3 regions of the Kitasatospora sp. NPDC034035 genome follow, and region 3 is predicted to be linked to each of the others. Evidence: riboswitches for the same ligand, from Rfam matches in the RefSeq annotation. Region 3 holds a riboswitch; each other region holds the start of a gene.

Region 1 (5,924 bases), on a different contig from region 3:
CCCCCGACCCGATGGCCCGCCACGAGGCGGCGATGCTCACCCACTTCGCCGACGACCACGCCGACGCACTCGAGGTCCTTTCCCGCCTGCTCGACCCGGTGCTGCTCGCCCGGAACCCGGACGTCCGCCCGCTCGCCCTGGACCGCCACGGCCTGGTGCTGCGCCTGGACCACCCCGACGGCCACCGCGACGTCCGCCTGGTCTTCCCCGAACCGGCCCGCGACACCGAGGACTTGGGCCACCGGATGCACGACCTGCTGGCCGCCGCCCGGTACGGTCAGCCGGCCCACCGCAGCTGAGTCGCCGGCTCACCGCCCGGCCGCGTCCTCCTCACGTACCGCCCGGACCACCACCGGCGCACCGCGAACGCCACCCCGACCCCGCCCCGACCCCGCCCCGAAAACGAACCGCCGACCCCGAAAACGGCAGCGGCCGGCCCGGCTCGCGAGGAAGTGAATCCCGCGAGCCGGGCCGGCCTGGGCGTGTCCCGCGCCCATGTCCACTGCACGGCGATCACCCGGTCGAGCGGTCACCCGACATGACCATCCCGGAGGATCGATTCGCTCCGCAGCAGCGGTGGTTCCTGAAACCCCGACAGGGTCAGAGCGCGACGCCGTGCGCGCGCAGGTAGGCGACCGGGTCGATGTCCGAGCCGTACTCCGGGCCGGTGCGGATCTCGAAGTGCAGGTGCGGGCCGGTCACGTTGCCGGTGGCGCCGGAGAGGCCGAGCTGCTGGCCGACGGTGACGGTCTGACCGATCTTCACACCGATCACGGAGAGGTGCGCGTACTCGGCGTAGTGGCCGTCGGCGAGCTTGATCTCGACCTCGTTGCCGTAGGCGCCGCCGTTGCCGGCCTTGACCACGACACCGTTGGCGACGGCGCGCAGCGGGGTGCCGGTGGAGGCCACGAAGTCCTGGCCGGTGTGGTGGCCGGAGGCCCACATCGAGCCGGCCACGCCGTAGGCCTCGCCGAGCACCGGGTGGGCCAGCGGCGCGACGAAGCCGGAGGCGGCGGCGACCGGAGCGGCGGTCACGGCCTGGGCCGGAGCGGCGGTCTGAACCTGGGTCTGCACCTGGGCGGCCGGCTTGGCGGCCTCGGTCTTGACCTGGACCTGGGCCTGCGGCTTGGCGGCCGAAGCGGCCTGGGTGACCGGAGCGGCCGGCTTGGCGGGCTTGGCCGGGGCGACGTCCGCGGACGGCGCGGCAGCGTGGCCGGCGATCGCGAACTGCTGGCCCGGGAAGATCAGGTTCGGGTTGGCGCCGACGACCGAGCGGTTCTGCTCGTACAGCGCGTGCCAGCCGCCCTCGACGTGCTTGGCGTCGGCGATCTTGGACAGGGTGTCGCCGCTGACGACGCGGTAGCTCTCGTGCGCGGCGGCCGGAGCGGCCTGGGCCGGCGCGGCCTGAGCCGGCGCGGCGTCGACGGCGGTGGTGGAGGCGGCGGCCTGCGGGGCCGGGGCGACCGGGGCGGTGTGGGCCTGGGCGCTCATCGCGGTGACGAGCGGGAGGGCGAAGGAGACACCGGTGACGGCGGTGGCGATGCCGATGCGGGCGGCGCGGGGCAGGGCGATACGACGAGCCTGAGCAGGCATGGAAGTTTCCTCTCCGACGCCTGCGAGGTGAGCTGTCGGGTTCGGGCTGGAGTTGCCCGGCCGCATGCGCGGCTTCACCCCAAGCCGGCCCTGGACGCCGCGCCCTGAGGCACGAACTTCCGGTCCGGCGACTTACCTGTGGGTCCCCCGCTCCTGCCGTACAGAGTTCAGTTCGAACCACCGGGAAGCGGCAGGACTCGGCGTTCCACCCGGTGGATCCGTCCGGACTGGCCGGGCGGTCGCTGAACTAAAACCCATCCGTTCGGGTGAAGCAATGTCGATCTCTTGAATCGGCAACCATCCCCCGGGGTGCGGTGACTCTCCGGATGATCCGCTGCACGGTGCGTACGCGATCCATTCACCCCGCGCCACTGATCCACGACCGTGCGCCGACATCGACGGCACTGCGCGGTCGTCCGCTCACGCACCGCACACCACCGACACACCCGCCGGTGACCCTTGTCACGCGGGCCTCACGGGGAGCAGGATCGGGCCGTGGCCACTTCCGAGGCCGGCACCCTGCGCCTGGGCACCGCGCAGGGTCGCTGGGTACTACTGGCGACGGTGCTCGGCTCCAGCATGGCGATGCTGGACGGCACCGTGGTGAACGTCGCCCTGCCCCGCATCGGCGCCGACCTCGGCGCCTCCCTGGCGTCCCTTCAGTGGACGCTGAACGGCTATCTGCTCACCCTGGCGGGCCTGATCCTGCTCGGCGGCGCGCTCGGCGACCGGTACGGAAGGCGCCGGGTCTTCCTCATCGGCGTGGTCTGGTTCGCCGCCGCCTCCGCGGCCTGCGCCGCCGCGCCGAACATCCAGGTGCTGATCGCCGCCCGCGCCGTCCAGGGCATCGGCGGGGCGCTGCTCACCCCCGGCTCGCTCGCCATGCTCCAAGCCGTCTTCGACCCTGACGACCGCTCGGCCGCGGTCGGGCTGTGGTCGGGCCTCGGCGGCGTGTCGGCCGCGGTCGGCCCCTTCCTCGGCGGCTGGCTGGTGGACGGCCCGGGCTGGCGCTGGATCTTCCTGCTGAACCTGCCGCTCGCGGCCGCCGTGATCACGGTCACCACGCGGTACGTGCCGGAGAGCCGGGACGAGAGCGCCACCGGCCGCTTCGACGTGCTCGGCGCGGTGCTCGCCGCGTTCGCCCTCGGCGCGATCACCTACGCGCTGACCGCCGCCGGGGAGGGCGTGTCCGCCGTGGTCTGGGTCAGCGGGTTGATCGGTGTGGTGCTCGGCGTCGCCTTCGTGGCCGTCGAGCGCCGCGCGCCCGATCCGATGCTGCCGCTCGGCCTGTTCTCCTCCCGGCTGTTCACCGCCGTGAACCTGGTCACCCTCTGCGTGTACGCGGCGTTCAGCGGCGTCTTCTTCCTGCTGGTGGTGCAGCTGCAGATCGTCGCCGGGTTCTCGCCGCTGGTCTCGGGCTTCGCGCTGGTGCCGATCACGGTGCTGATGCTGGGGCTGTCGGCGCGCGCCGGGCGCCTCGGCAAGCGGATCGGCCCGCGGATCCCGCTCACCGTCGGCCCGCTGCTGTGCGCCGCCGGGGTGCTGCTGATGCTGCGCATCGGCCCGGGCTCCTCCTACTGGGCGGACGTGCTGCCCGCCGTCACGGTGATGGGCTGCGGCATGACGCTGCTGGTCGCGCCGCTGACGGCCACCGTGCTGGCGGCCGTCGAGGTCCGGCACGCGGGCATCGCGAGCGGGGTGAACAACGCCGCCGCCCGCGCGGCCGGCCTGCTCGCGGTGGCCGCCCTCCCGGCCCTGGCCGGACTGAGCGGCGACGCCTACCGGGTGCCGTCCGCGGTCGACTCCGCCTTCCACACCGCGATGCTGATCTGCGCGGGTCTGCTGGCCGGCGGCGGGCTGATCGCCTTCGCCACCGTCCGGGGCAACGTCCTCGCCCCCGAGGACCACCTGGTGGCCGAGCCGGACTGCGCGTGGACCTGCGGCACCACCCCGCCGCTCGACCCGGGCCACGTCCACACGCACGAGGGCCCCGTCACCGGTCCGGTGGCGGGGCCCTCGCCCGACAGCTGACGAGTGGTCAGAGGATGTCGGCGGGCACGTACTTGGCGGCCTCCGGGTAGGCGGCCGCGACGGCCTCCACCTGACGGACCACCTCGGCGACCTGGGCACCGGCCGCACCGGTGAAGGAGAGCTTGTCGGCCAGCAGCGCGTCCAGCGCGGCCCGGTCCAGCGGGATCCGCTCGTCGGCGGCCAGGCGGTCGAGCAGCTCGTTCTCCCGGGCGCCCGCGCGCATCGCCAGCGCGGAGGCGACGGCGTGCTCCTTGATGACCTCGTGCCCGGTCTCCCGGCCGACGCCCGCGCGCACCGCGCCCATCAGCACCTTGGTGGTGGCGAGGAACGGCAGGTAGCGGTCCAGCTCGGCCTCGACCACGGCGGGGAAGGCGCCGAACTCGTCGAGGACGGTCAGGAAGGTCTCCAGCAGGCCGTCGAAGGCGAAGAAGGCGTCCGGCAGCGCGACCCGGCGCACCACCGAGCAGGAGACGTCGCCCTCGTTCCACTGGTCGCCGGCCAGCTCGCCGGTCATCGAGGCGTAGCCGCGCAGGATGACGGCCAGGCCGTTGACGCGCTCGCAGGAGCGGGTGTTCATCTTGTGCGGCATCGCGGAGGAGCCGACCTGGCCCTCCTTGAAGCCCTCGGTGACGAGCTCGTGGCCGGCCATCAGGCGGATGGTCTTGGCCAGGCTGGACGGCGCGGCGGCCAGCTGGACGAGCGCGGTGAGCACCTCGAAGTCCAGCGAGCGCGGGTAGACCTGGCCGACGCTGGTCAGCACGTTGTCGAAGCCGAGGTGCGCGGCGACCCGGCGCTCCAGCTCGGCCAGCTTCTCGGTGTCCCCGCCCATCAGGTCCAGCATGTCCTGGGAGGTGCCGACCGGGCCCTTGATCCCGCGCAGCGGGTAGCGGGCGATCAGCTCCTCCAGCCGGCGGAAGGCGACCAGCAGCTCGTCGGTGATCGACGCGAAGCGCTTGCCCAGGGTGGTGGCCTGCGCGGCCACGTTGTGCGAGCGGCCGGCCATGACCAGCTCGGAGTGCTGGGCGGACAGCGTGGCCAGGCGGACCAGCACGGCGACCGCGCGGTCGCGCACGTGCTCCAGCGACCGGCGGATCTGCAGCTGCTCGACGTTCTCGGTCAGGTCCCGGGACGTCATGCCCTTGTGGATCTGCTCGTGGCCGGCGAGTTCGCTGAACTCCTCGATCCGGGCCTTCACGTCGTGGCGGGTGACCCGCTCACGGGCGGCGATCGAGCCGAGGTCGACCTGGTCGATCACCCGCTCGTAGTCGGCGACGGCGTTCGCCGGCACCTCGACGCCGAGGTCCTGCTGGGCCTTCAGGACGGCGAGCCACAGGTGGCGCTCGAGGACCACCTTGTGCTCGGGGGACCACAGCTGGGCCAGGGTCGCCGAGGCGTACCGGGAGGCCAGGACATTGGGGATCTGGGGCTTCGCGCTCACGCTTCGCAAGGGTAACAGCCGAGGTCACGCCGGACGTCGGCACCCTGCTCCACCGGCGGCCGCGGCCGCCGGAACCCGCCGGACCGCTCGGCCCGACGCGGGTCCGCGGGTACGGGCGGCGCAGGGCCTACTGCGCGCCGCCCGTCCGGCCGGCCAGCACCGGCAGGACCTGCGTGCAGATCGAGTGCAGGGCGATCCGCTGCTCGTCGTTCATCGCCTCGAACGCCTGGTGGGTACGGCCCATCTCGCTGCGGATGAGGCCCAGGATCTCCCGGCCCTCGGCCGTGATCACCACGATCTTCACCCGGCGGTCACCGGCCGCCGCCGCCCGGTTGGCCAGGCCCAGCGACTCCAGCCGGTCCACGATCCCGGTGACGTTCGACGCGTCGCAGCCCAGCCGTCCGGCCAGCGCGCGCATCGGCACCGGCTCCCGGACCGCGCCCAGCGCCTTGGCCTGCGAGGAGGAGAGCCCGTGCCGGGCCGCGGCCGCCGCGAAGTCCTGGAAATACGCGGCGCCGACGGCGGCCAACGCCTCCATCAGCTCGGCGTTGGTCGGTACGGTCGTCGTCGGTGTCGAACCCATGGGGTCAGGGTACGACCAGGTGCTTCAGCAACTCAAGCTTTGACCGGGGCAACCGTCGCGAGCCGCCTCACACCTTCACAGACATGCACCCGGCGGTCACAGCACCAACTGGTCGAACAGCCGCCGCAACTCGGCGTCCGGGTCGGCGGTCAGCCCGGTGTGCACCGGCCCCGGCTGGACGATCGCGCTGCGCGGCGCGGTCAGCCAGCGGAACCGCTGCCCGGGGCTGTCCCCCGCCGCCGGCCCGGCCTGCGGCCCGCCCAGGCAGACCGCCTCGAT
Region 2 (5,924 bases), on a different contig from region 3:
GGTAGTACAGCGTCGGGAACGGCGTGCCGTCCGGCAGGCGGGGGGCCGTCTCCACGACGTCCGGGTTGCCGCAGGGGCAGCGGTGCGCCACGCCGCGCAGGCCGCGCGGCACCCGGCCGAGCTGGGCGGCGATGGCCGCGACGTCGGCGTCGGAGACGGTGGGGTGGTTCTCAGTGGTCATGGGGGGAGGTGTCTCCAACGGAGGACGGTGGGAGCGGAAGGGGGGTGGCGGGGGCGGGTGCGGCGGCGTCGGCGGCGTCGACCGAGTCCCAGATGCTGGTGTACCAGGGCTTGGCGGCCATCGCCTGACCGGCCGCCACACCGGTGGCGGGGGCGCCGGCGGCGGACGAGGAGGGCTTGGCCGAGGCCTGGCCCGCCGGGTCCACCGCGATGTACGGGGTCTCCCCCGGCACCGCGTAGTGCAGCCGGGCGCGCGCCTGCGCCTTGACGAACTCCGGGTCCTGCCAGCGGGCCTTGTCCCGGCGCAGCTGCTCGACCTGCTGGCGCGCGTGGTCGGCCTTCGCCCGCTGGGCGGAGATCTCGGCGCGCTGGGAGATGAACTGCCGCGTCGGGTAGGCGAGGATCGCCACCAGCGAGCAGAGCACCAGGACGAGGACGGTCGCCCGGCTCGTGAACCGAGGCCGGGCCGCCAAGCCCGGGATCCTCCAGCCTGCCATCTCCCGTATCCCCTCCTGGTCGCGACGGTGCCCCGCCGTCCACCCTACGGGGTGAAAGGCGGGGCACCGGTCAGGCTGGCGCTCAGCAGCCCTCGTGCTCACTGGTGTGCGGAGCGACTGCGCTCGTCACTCCGCGGAGCGACTGTGTTTGTTACTCCGCGGAGCGGAAGCGCGGGAAGGCGCCGCGGCCGGCGTACTCGGCGGCGTCGTCGAGGATCTCCTCGATGCGCAGCAGCTGGTTGTACTTGGCGACGCGCTCGGAGCGGGCCGGGGCACCGGTCTTGATCTGACCGCAGTTGGTGGCGACGGCCAGGTCGGCGATGGTGACGTCCTCGGTCTCGCCGGAGCGGTGCGACATCATGCAGCGGTAGCCGTTGCGCTGGGCCAGCTCGACGGCGTCCAGGGTCTCGGTCAGCGAGCCGATCTGGTTCACCTTCACCAGCAGCGCGTTGGCGGTGCCGGTCTCGATGCCCCTGGCCAGGCGGGCCGGGTTGGTGACGAACAGGTCGTCGCCGACCAGCTGGACCTTGTCGCCCAGCTTGACGGTCATGGCCTTCCAGCCGTCCCAGTCCGACTCGTCCAGCGGGTCCTCGATGGAGACCAGCGGGTACGACGCGACCAGGTCGGCGTAGTACTCGATGAGCTCGGTGGAGGTGAGCGCCTTGCCCTCGAACTGGTAGGCGCCGTCCTCGTAGAACTCGGAGGCGGCGACGTCCAGGGCCAGCGCGACGTCACGGCCGGGCACGTAGCCGGCCTTCTGGATGGCCTCGGTGATCAGGTCCAGGGCCTCGCGGTTGCTGTCCAGGTTCGGCGCGAAGCCGCCCTCGTCGCCGAGGCCGGTGGACAGGCCACGCTCCTTCAGCACGCCCTTGAGGGTGTGGTAGACCTCGACGCCCCAGCGGACGGCCTCGGAGAAGGACTCCGCGCCGATCGGAGCGATCATGAACTCCTGGATGTCGACGTTGGAGTCCGCGTGCGAGCCGCCGTTGAGGATGTTCATCATCGGGACCGGCAGGACGTGCGCGTTCGGGCCGCCCAGGTAGCGGAACAGCGGCAGGTCGCTGGCCTCGGAGGCGGCGTGGGCGACGGCCAGCGAGACGCCCAGGATGGCGTTGGCGCCGAGCGAGGACTTGTCCGGGGTGGCGTCCAGGTCCAGCATGGCCTGGTCGATCAGGCGCTGCTCGGTGGCGTCGTAGCCGACCAGCTCCGGGCCGATCTGCTCGATGACGGCCAGGACGGCCTTCTCCACGCCCTTGCCGAAGTAGCGGTTCTTGTCACCGTCGCGCAGCTCCAGCGCCTCGAAGGCGCCGGTGGAGGCACCCGACGGGACAGCGGCACGACCCGTGCTGCCGTCGTCGAGGCCGACCTCGACCTCGACCGTGGGGTTGCCGCGCGAGTCGAGGATCTCACGGGCTACGACGACATCGATGGACGGCACGAGGCATCTCCTTGCGGAAGCAGGTCCGGCTGACGGTGGTGCTGTCAGCAGGACGATTGCGGAGTCGTTACGGACCAGAGCCTAGCCGCCCAGGCTCCCGGGGCCACGTCCGCCTCGGTCTCGTCTCAGCGTGTGGCCCCGCTACCCACCAGTAGTTCACCTGCTTGTCCCAGCTTGTCCCACTGAAGCGGGCGAATGCGGACGAAGGGGGCCGGCGGGCCCAACCCCCTTCGCGCGTCGGCCTTCACGCGTCGGCTCAGCCGAGGTGCAGCACCTGGCCGGGCAGGATCAGGTTCGGGTCGCCGCCGACGGTCCCGTGGTTCTGCTCGTACAGCGCGTGCCAGCCGCCGGACACGCCCTGCGCGGCGGCGATGGTCGACAGGGTGTCACCGTCGCGGACGGTGTAGTCGTGGCCGGACGCCGGAGCGGCCTGCGGCGCGTACTGCTGCTGCGCGGCCTGCGGGGCGTACTGCTGCGCGGCGGCGTGGCCCGCGTACTGCTGGTAGACGCTCTGGTGGCTGGTCCAGTACCAGGCGCCGTTGTTCTGGTACCAGTACACCTTCGCGTCCGCGTCCCAACCGCCCTGGCCGGAGAGGCCGTGGGCCTGCGGCTGCGCCTGCTGCTGCGGGGCGGCCTGCTGCACCGGCTTCTGGGCAGGCTTCTGCGCGGCGGGCTTCTGGGCGGCCGGGTTCTGAGCCGGCTTGGCGGCGGGCTTCTGGGCCTGCTGCGCGGGGGCGGACTGCGGCTTGGCGTCCGAGGAGGTGTCGACCGCGGCCGGGGCACCGCCCTTGCTCAGGCCCGCCTTCTTCGAGCAGACCGGCCAGGCGCCCGGGCCCTGCGAGGCGAGCACCTTCTCGGCGACCGAGATCTGCTGCGCCCGGCTGGCCTGGTTGGCCTGCGGCGCGTACGCGGTGCCGCCGTACGCCTTCCAGGTGCCGGAGGTGAACTGCAGGCCGCCGTAGAAGCCGTTGCCGGTGTTGATGCTCCAGTTGCCGCCGCTCTCGCACTGGGCGACGGAGTCCCAGGCGGAGGCCGGTGCGGCGGAGGCGCCGGTGGCGGTGAGGAGCGGCATCGCGAGTCCGACGCCGGCCACACCGGCGACGGCAATGGCCTTCTCGGTCTGGGTACGACGGCGGTGACGACCGGTTCCAACGAACAGCATGAAGAGGTCCCTCTCCGCACGCCTGCGAGGTGAGCTGTCGGGTTCGGACCGGGAGGTGGCCCGGCCGCCGTACGCGGAAACGATTCCGCTCAGGCGGCTTCACCCCAAGCCGTGGGAAACGGCAACAAACCTGGTTCCCCCGCCCCTGCCCAGGGTTCTGGTCGGTTTCCCGTGACGCGGCGGGCAGGATTCGGCGTTCCGCGCACGAGGTCCGCAGCTGCGAACTCCAGGGAGAGTAGACAGATCCTCAGACCAATCACAAGCTCATATCACCGATATCACACAGAAATTACGGCGCGTGCCCGATCGCCTACCAACGGCGCCGCTATGTCCGGATTGATGGGCGTTCACACCTGAACCGGAAGACCCCGGGCGACGTTCCGTCAGCGTGTCGCCCGGCGTTTCGTCATCTTGTGTCAGTTTGTCAGGGGCGCATAAGGGGTGTCGGGGGCGTATGCGGAGGCGTATGCAGGGGCGTATGCGGGGAGCGACTCTCCGGACTGAATTCGACCGGAAGTTCCCGCAGTCCACGCATGATCAGACCGCCGCGCCAGCGCAGATTCTCCGGGCTTTCCGCGAGCCGCAGATCGGGCAGCCGGGAAAGCAGTGTGGCCAGGGCGGCACGCCCTTCCAGGCGGGCCAGCGGGGCGCCGATGCAGTAGTGGATGCCGTGCCCGAACCCCAGGTGGGGATTGTCAGTCCGGGCCAGGTCCAGGGTGTTCTCGTCCGCGAACCGGGCCGGATCGCGGTCCGCGGCGGCCAGCACCACCAGCACCGGGTCACCGACCGGGATGTCCACCCCGCCGATGGTCAGCGGCCGCGTCGCGAACCGCCAGGTCGCCATCTCCACCGGCCCGTCGTAGCGCAGGAGTTCCTCGATCCCCGTCTCCAGCAGCGCGTGCTCCCCGCGCGCCACCGACTCCTGCAGCGACCGGCGCTGCCCCGGATTGCGCAGCAGCGCGTACATCCCGTTGCCGATGAGGTTCACGGTCGTCTCGAAACCGGCGAAGAGGAGGATGAAGGCCATTGCCGCGGCCTCGTTCTCGGTCAGGTGCTCGCCGTGGTCGCTCGCCCGGATCAGACCCGAGATCAGGTCGTCCCCGAGGTCCGCCCGCTTGCGGTGGATCAGCTCCAGCAGGTACGCCCGCATCCGCTTCACCGCTCGCCCCACGCCGCCGCGTTGGCCGCCGCCGTGGCGGATCATCATGCCGGCCCAGTCGCGGAAGTCGTCCTGGTCCTCGGCCGGCACGCCCAGCAGGTCGCAGATCGCGTAGATGGGGAGCGGGAAGGCGAACTCGTGGATGAGGTCCGCCGAACCGCGCTGCGCGAAGCCGTCGATCAGCCGGTCCGTGAGCTGCTGCACCCGCGGCTCGAACTCGGCCACCCGGCGCGGGGTGAACGCCTTCGACACCAGTCGGCGCAGCCGCGTGTGGTCCGGCGGGTCGATGTTCAGCAGGTGCGTCATCAGGTCCGCCTGCCGCTCCCCCGGGATGCCCACCCGGCCGGTGCGGTGCGCCTGCTCACTGTGGTGCGCCGGGTTCTTCGACAGCCGGCTGTCCGCGAGCGCCTGCCGGGCGTCCGCATACCTGGTCACCAGCCAGGCCTCGACACCGCTCGGCAGCTTGGTGCGGTGCACCGGGGCGTGCTCGCGCAGCCAGGCGTAGGCGGGGTACGGATCGGTGGCGAACTCCCAGGTGAACAGCTGCGGAGCGGCGGCGTCGGGCTGCTCGGGATCGTCGGACGGCGCGGCGGCCGGCTGCGCGGCGGCGGGCTGGGCGGGGTCGTCGGACGGCGCGGCGGCGGGCCGGGCGGAGTCGGGCTGAGCTGGCATGGGTCGACCGTATCCGGTGGGTGCGCGCCCCCCTTCCTCAACGGCTCGCGACCCCCGCGTCAACGGCGTGCGACGGGCGCGCCAACGCTCCGTGGACGACCCGTGGACGGTCCGTGGACAGCTCTTGGAAAGCTCTTGGCCGGACGCCGGGCGTGAGCCTGGTCACCTGAGGGGTAATCCCTGTTGCGGAGGGTCAGGACCTGCCTACGATCCTCCGCAGTACGCGTGGGCGCCGGTGCGGTGTCGCCCACAGGGAGGAGCAGACCATGCGGGTCAGCGGGTCAGTCGTCGTCATCGCGGTACTCGACGGCGGGTCGGGCGCCGGCCTCGCCCGCCGGTTCGCCGCGGCCGGCGCCGCCGGAATGCTGATCGCCGACCAGCACGTCGGCATCGCCGAGGACCTCGCCGCCGAACTCGACCGGCCGGGCTGCCCCGTCGTCGGCGTCTCCGGCGACATCCGCCGCCCCAGCGACGTCGCCGCCCTCGTCGACACCGCGGAGAAGCACCTCGGACCGATCGACCTCTTCGCCGTCGCCGGCCCCGACGGCGAGCGGATCGTCTCCCTCGCCGACCTGCCCGACCACCTCGACCTGGAACGCCTCGCCGAACTCGTCGTCCTCGTCGGCGAGGCCATCGGGGAACTCGTCCCGCCGCAGCGGCGCCCGATGGAGAGCACCGCCACGGCGGCCTGAGCGCCTACTCCCCGTCCGGCTCCCGGTCGGGCTCTCCACCAGGCTCTCCGCCCGGTTCTCCGGCCGGTTCTCCGATGGGTTCTCCACCAGGCTTGAGGCCCTCGGCCGCGCGTACCGCGTCCCG
Region 3 (5,924 bases):
CTCGCCGCGCCGGTCGGCCGCCTGGCGGGCCGGTGCCGCCGCCGGGGCGACCGGCGGCAGCGACAGCTGGGCCAGCCCGCCGGCCGCGAGCAGCAGCGCACCCCGCCGGGACAGCGTGCGGCGGGTCCTGTCCGTCGGGTGGGGGTCGTGGGGGCCCGCTATCGGGTGGGGGTCGTGGGGGCCGGGCGGCGACGCGCTCAGAGCCGGACCACCCCCGAGACCGGCATGGCGTTGACGCTCTCGTAGCGGACCTTGGCGCCCGGGTAGGGGGCGTGCACGATCACGCCACCGCCGGCGTACATGCCGACGTGGTGCATGTCCCGGTAGAAGATCACCAGGTCTCCCGGTCGCGCTTCGGAGAGGCTGATCCGCTGGCCGGCGTACGCCTGGGCCTGCGAGGTGCGCGGCAGGGTCACTCCGGCCTGCCGCCAGCTGTAGTACATCAGACCGGAGCAGTCGAACGCACGGGGCCCGGTGGCCCCGTAGACGTACGGCGCGCCGACCATCCGGACCGCGGCCGCCAGCGCGGCGGCCCCGCGCTCGGAGGCGGGCGGGGCGGAGCCGAGGTCCAGCCGGTCGGTGCCGCGGGTGGCGCGCTGCTCGGCGTCCCGGGCGTCCTGGGCGGTCATCCTGGCCCGCTCGACGGCGCCCAGGCCGTTGAGCAGCTTCTGTGCCGTGGTCAGCCGCTGCTGGATCTGCTGCTTGCTGTCGGCGAGCGAGCGGCGGGTCTGGTCCAGCTCGGCGAGCTTGCCGGCGGCCTCGGCGCGCCGTTGGTCGAGCCGGCGCTGGCGGGTGACCAGCTCGTGCAGCGTCTCCTGCTGCCGCTGCGTCGCCTGGCCCATGGTTCGGGCGCGGGCGAGGTAGTCCTCCGGGTCGGGGGACAGCATCAGCCGGGCGGTCTGGGTCATCCCGCCGCCGCGGTACTCGGCCCCGGCCACGGTCGCCAGGTCGCCGCGCAGCTCGTTGAGCTGGTCCTGGGCGACGGCGATCTCGCCCTGCAGGATCGTGGTCTCCCCCTGGAGCCGCCGCTGGGCCTCCTGGGCCGCGTTGTACCTCTCCGAAGCCTGCTCGGCCTCGTCGTAGAGCTGCTCGACCTGTGTCTTGACGTCCTTGCGGTCGGCCGGGTCCGGGCTGCCGGGGGCGGCGTGGGCGCTGCCGCCGGTCGCCATGCCGAGCGCGGTGGTGGCCGCCGCCGTCAGCACCAGCGCACGGACGAGCAGTTGGGAACGGCGGTGCACGGGCATGGTGGCAGCGGCTCCAATCCTGCGGCGCGGCCCCGCCGCCGCCCCACTGCGGGCGGTCGTCGAGCGGGAGTCCGGTGGCAGACGTTAGCGAGTCCGGGCAAGCGAGTCCAAACCCCTCCGGACCCGAATATTTGACCCGTAATCGGACATCAGCCCGAGCCGCCGAAAAAGCCGCAGGCCCGGCCTTCCGTGGAGGAAGACCGGGCCTGGAAGCGCCGAGTACGGATCAGACCCGCACGATGCTGGTCAGCGGCATGTTGGTGACGGCCTCGTAGCGGACCGAGGCACCCGGCTTGGGCGCGTGCAGCACCTGGCCGTTGCCGGCGTAGATGCCGACGTGGTGGGCGTCCCCGAAGAAGATCAGCAGGTCGCCGGGCTGGGCCTGGGACAGGTCGCTGCCGATCCGGGTGCCGGCGTGCGCCTGCTCCTGCGAGGTGCGCGGCAGCGAGACGCCGACCTGGTTGAACGCCCAGACCATCAGGCCGGAGCAGTCGAAGGAGGACGCGCCGGTGGCGCCCCACACGTACGGGCTGCCGACCTTGGAGGCGGCGGCGGAGAGCGCGGCTGCACCGCGCGAGCTGCCGGGGGCGACCGGCTTGGCGACCGGCGAGGCCGGGGCCGGGGCCGAGCCCGCGGAGAGGTCGGTGCGGCTGTTGTCGCGGGAGGCGCGGTCGGCGGCCTGCTGGGCCTTCACCGCGGCGTCGGCCTGGGCCTTGGCGTCGGCGGCGGCCTTCTCCTCGGCCGCGCGCAGCGCCTGGCGCTCCTGCTCGGTCAGGGTGTTGAGCAGGTCCTGGGCGGCCTTCAGCTTGTTCTGGACCTCGTCCTTGGAGGCCTTCAGCTGCTGGGTGGTCGACTCCAGCTCGGCGAGCTTGCCCTGGGCCTCGGTGCGGTCCTGGTCGAGCTTGCGCTGCTGCTCCTGGAGCACCTTCAGCTGGTTCTTCTGGGTGTCGCCGGCCTGGTTCAGCGCACCGGCCTGGTTGAGGAAGCTGTCCGGGCTGGACGAGAACATCAGCTGCACGGTCGGGGATATGCCGCCGTTGCGGTACTGCTCCCCGGCGATCTCGGCCAGGCCGCCCTGCAGGTCGGTCACCTGGTCCTGCTGACGGGCCACCTGGTCCTGCAGGCCGGAGACCTGCTTCTCCAGCGTCTGCTGCTTCTCCTGGGCGGCGTTGTACTGCTCGGTCGCCACCTCGGCCTGCTCGTTGAGCTGGTCGACCTGCTCCTTGACCTGGTCCTTGGTCGGCTGCGGGTCGGCGTGGGCGCCGGACTGCGCGGAGAGGGCGACGGCTGCGGCGGCGACACCGGTCAGGATCGAGACACGGGCGCGGCCGGCTGGCTTGGGACGACGATGGGACGCCACGAAGGCGGGCTCCTTCTTCCTACGTCCGCCTACCGGGTGAGCTGACGGGTTCGGGCCGGAAGCATGCCCTACGACGCCTCACGGCCGTTCCAGCGGCCGACCTGGCGCCGATTCACCCCGGAGGAACGTGGTTCCCCGGCTCCGCTGCGCAGCACCCCCGACTACTGGGCTCCCCTGTCGGGCAGTCGCTTCGACCTGCCCCGCTGCCTCGCGAACTCGACGGTAGCCACCGCCGCCACCCCGGCTGGGTGATCGACACTGCGATGGCTCGGTGCATGACCCTAGTAACTGAACCGTGATCGGTTCAAATCCTTGTCAGAAAAAAGACGGAAGATTACCCAAGTTCTTTTGTGAAAATGACCGATGGTAACCGCCGCCCCACGCAAGGCTGATCAGGTCTCACCCGATACTCGCGAAACGGTCGAAAACCCGAACGCCACCCCCGATCGGGGGTGGCGCGGATCACAGGGCTCGGGCGAACCCCTTCGGCGTGTCGGGCCGTCAGACCCGGCGGATGGTGTTGATCGGCATCGCGTCGGCCTTCATCACCTTCACCACGTCACCGGTGTGCGGCGCGTGGACCACCATGCCGTTGCCGATGTACATCGCGACGTGGTGCATGTCGGGGCCGTAGATGACCAGGTCGCCCGGCTGAGCCGCCGCCAGTCCGGGCACCGCGGTGCCGTAGTGGCCCTGCTCCTGCGAGGTGCGCGGCAGCGAGACGCCGGCCTGGCCGTACGACCAGACCATCAGGCCCGAGCAGTCGAAGGTGCTCGACCCGGTGGCGCCCCACACGTACGGCGAGCCCTGCTTGCTCATCGCCTTGGCGAGGGCCACGGCCGCGTAGCCACTGGCCGGCGGCAGGCTGCTCAGGTCGACCCGGTCGCTGCCGCGCGAGGCCCGGTCGTCCTGCGCCTGCTGGGCCTTCAGCGCGGTGCGCTCGGCGGCGCTCAGCGAGTTCATCAGGTCCTGGGCGGCCTTCAGCTTGGTGTTGACGTCCGCCTTGGCCTGGTTCAGGTCCTTGGTGGTGGTGTCGAGCGAGGCCAGCACGGCGGCCGCCTCGGTCTTCTCCTGGTCCAGCCGGCGCTGCTGGTCCAGCAGCCCCTTGAGCGCCTCCGCCTGGGTGGTGCTGGCCTGCTGGACGGTGGAGGCCTTCTCCAGGTAGCCGGACGGGTCGGAGGAGAGCATCAGCTGGACGGACGGGTCGATGCCGCCGGTGCGGTACTGCTCGCCCGCCACCTCGGCCAGGCCGGCCTGCAGCTGGGTCATCTGCTCCTGGCCGCGGGCCACCTGGTCCTGCAGCTGGTCGGCCTGCTTGCGCAGCTGCGTGGCCCGCTCCGTGGCGCCGTTGTACTTCTCTGCCGCCTGCTCCTGCTCTTGCTGGAGTTGGTCGATCTGCGCCTTGACGTCCGTTTTGTTCGGCTGCGGCGCGGCGTGCGCGGCTACCTGGGCGGAGAGTGCGACCGCGGTCGCAGCGGCCGCGGTGAGCACGGAGACCCGCGCGCGGCTCGGCTGCTTGGGACGGCGGTGGGAGGCCAAGGGACCGGCTCCTTCTTCCAACGGACTCACCCGATTGGATGAGATTCCGGAAAATAGGTTTGACGCCAGACCCTAGTGCGGATCTATCCGCTTTGCCACTCCCCCGAAGGCGTGAACTCTGTTTCCCACACCGACTTCACCGGACCCGCACACCACCACGGACCCAAGGCTGACCAGGAGTCATCCTACGCGGCCCGCGCTCAGGGCCGGGCCAGCCGGTTCAGCAGCAGCACCGAGGCGACCGGGCGCGCGCCCGCCTTCCGCACGCCCTCCGCGACCTCCCGGTCGGCGGAGACCACCACCACCGGACGGCCCTGCGGCTCGGCCCGCACCAGACGGCGAATCAGCTCGTCCGCGGTCTCCCCGGTCCGGCTGAACCGTACCCGGACCCCGCGCGGCGGTGCCATGATCACCGGAACGTCCAGGTCCTGCCCGTCGAACACACAGGTGACCTCCGCCTGGGTGCGCTGGGCCAGCATCGCCAGCCCGCCCAGCAACCGGATCCGCTGCTGCTCCAGCGGCAGCGTCGGATAGCCGGTCTTGGTCACGTTGTAGCCGTCCACCACCAGGTGCACCTGCGGGATCGCCAGCAGCTGGTCCAGCAGCGCCGGGTCGTCCTCGGCCAGCCCGCGCCGCGCCACGTCGTGCGGCGAGGCCGCCCCCGGCACCACCGCCTCCACCAGGTCCGCCGGGCGGATCTGGGAGACCGGCAGCGCCAGCTCCCGCTGCAGCCCCTGGGCCGACTGCAGCACGGTGTCCAGCAGCAGCCGCAGCCGCATGTCCTCGACGCTGCGTCCCTCGCGAGCCGACCGGCGGCCCTGCTCGGCGGCGTTCTCCAGCTCGGAGACCCGGTGCTTGAGCCGCCGCGCCTCGGTCTCGGCCGCACTGCGCTCGGCCGCGCCCTGCGCCTTCGCGGCCTCCAGCTCCCCGGCCAGGCGGCGCGCCTCGGCCTGCGCCCGGCGGGTGTCACTCTCCAGCGACCGCACCTTCTTGCGCAGCGACTCGGCCTCCCGCCGGACGCCCTCGAACTCCGCGCGCTGCCGCTCCAGGTCCGCCCGTGCGGCGGCCCGCACCTCGGCCAGCTCGGCCTGCAGCTTCTCCGCGAGCCGGGCCGCCTCCGCGGCCGCGTCCTCGGCGCCTGCCCGCTCGACCTCCTCGCCGACCTCGGCGACCAGCCGGCTCCAGCCCGCCGAACGCACCAGGTAGGCGGCGGCGGCGACGTCCATCGGATCGGCGGCGCCCGGGACACTGCCCGACTCCAGCGCCCTCACCAGGTCCGGCTGCCCCAGCCGCAGCCGCTCCGCTATCCGCACCCGGAACGCCGGCTCCGCCTCCAGCGCGGCCGCCAGCGCGGTGGCCGCGTACTTGGCGCGCCGCGCGGGGGTGAACTTCACGTACTGACGCAGGCTCTGCGGGAGCTCGCCCGGCGGCAGTCCGCCCAGCGCGTCCGAGGCCAGCCCGACCACGCGTCGGCGCACCCCCTCGGGCAGCGGCCGGTCCAGCTTCTCGGCGACGTGCTCCGACCCGGGCTCAGCGGACTCGGAGGGCTCAGGGGACTCAGAGGTGTCAGGGGTGTCTGGAGTGTCTGGGGTGTCTGGGGTGTCGGGCGCAGCGCTCTCCGCCGGTCCCGTCCCGGCGTCCGGCACCTGCTCCTGCGCAGCGGGCCGAAGCCCCTGCGCTTCGCCGGGCTCCTTCGCTGCGTCCACCACGTCCTCGGCTCCGATCCTGTTTCCGGCGGGTACGGCCGCGACCGCCCCCTGTCGTCACGCTCCGTGCGTCTT

Evidence for each region. Region 3 has a riboswitch for cyclic di-AMP ahead of ACZ52J_RS23865 (C40 family peptidase). Riboswitches for the same ligand answer to the same signal wherever they lie in the genome.
Region 1: it holds a riboswitch for cyclic di-AMP, as region 3 does, so the genes downstream of both, ACZ52J_RS30365 (M23 family metallopeptidase) here and ACZ52J_RS23865 (C40 family peptidase) in region 3, are expected to answer to the same signal.
Region 2: it holds a riboswitch for cyclic di-AMP, as region 3 does, so the genes downstream of both, ACZ52J_RS08015 (LysM peptidoglycan-binding domain-containing protein) here and ACZ52J_RS23865 (C40 family peptidase) in region 3, are expected to answer to the same signal.

The regions. Positions count from the first base shown of each region.
Region 1 covers NZ_JBVISA010000026.1:33,623-39,546, reverse strand. The annotation lists gene ACZ52J_RS30370 (DUF2470 domain-containing protein) at 1-299, shown strand, start outside; gene ACZ52J_RS30365 (M23 family metallopeptidase) at 601-1,593, opposite strand; cyclic di-AMP (ydaO/yuaA leader) riboswitch at 1,596-1,776, opposite strand; gene ACZ52J_RS30360 (DHA2 family efflux MFS transporter permease subunit) at 2,089-3,624, shown strand; gene purB (adenylosuccinate lyase) at 3,632-5,062, opposite strand; gene ACZ52J_RS30350 (MarR family winged helix-turn-helix transcriptional regulator) at 5,190-5,645, opposite strand; gene ACZ52J_RS30345 (DUF3037 domain-containing protein) at 5,742-5,924, opposite strand, start outside.
Region 2 covers NZ_JBVISA010000004.1:264,809-270,732, reverse strand. The annotation lists partial or broken gene ACZ52J_RS08030 (DUF501 domain-containing protein) at 1-199, opposite strand, end outside; gene ACZ52J_RS08025 (FtsB family cell division protein) at 171-653, opposite strand; gene eno (phosphopyruvate hydratase) at 829-2,115, opposite strand; gene ACZ52J_RS08015 (LysM peptidoglycan-binding domain-containing protein) at 2,372-3,277, opposite strand; cyclic di-AMP (ydaO/yuaA leader) riboswitch at 3,283-3,450, opposite strand; gene ACZ52J_RS08010 (cytochrome P450 family protein) at 3,702-5,108, opposite strand; gene ACZ52J_RS08005 (SDR family NAD(P)-dependent oxidoreductase) at 5,375-5,800, shown strand; gene ACZ52J_RS08000 (nucleoside triphosphate pyrophosphohydrolase) at 5,805-5,924, opposite strand, start outside.
Region 3 covers NZ_JBVISA010000017.1:81,943-87,866, forward strand. The annotation lists gene ACZ52J_RS23860 (C40 family peptidase) at 198-1,244, opposite strand; gene ACZ52J_RS23865 (C40 family peptidase) at 1,471-2,604, opposite strand; cyclic di-AMP (ydaO/yuaA leader) riboswitch at 2,615-2,768, opposite strand; gene ACZ52J_RS23870 (C40 family peptidase) at 3,106-4,143, opposite strand; gene ACZ52J_RS23875 (NYN domain-containing protein) at 4,344-5,645, opposite strand.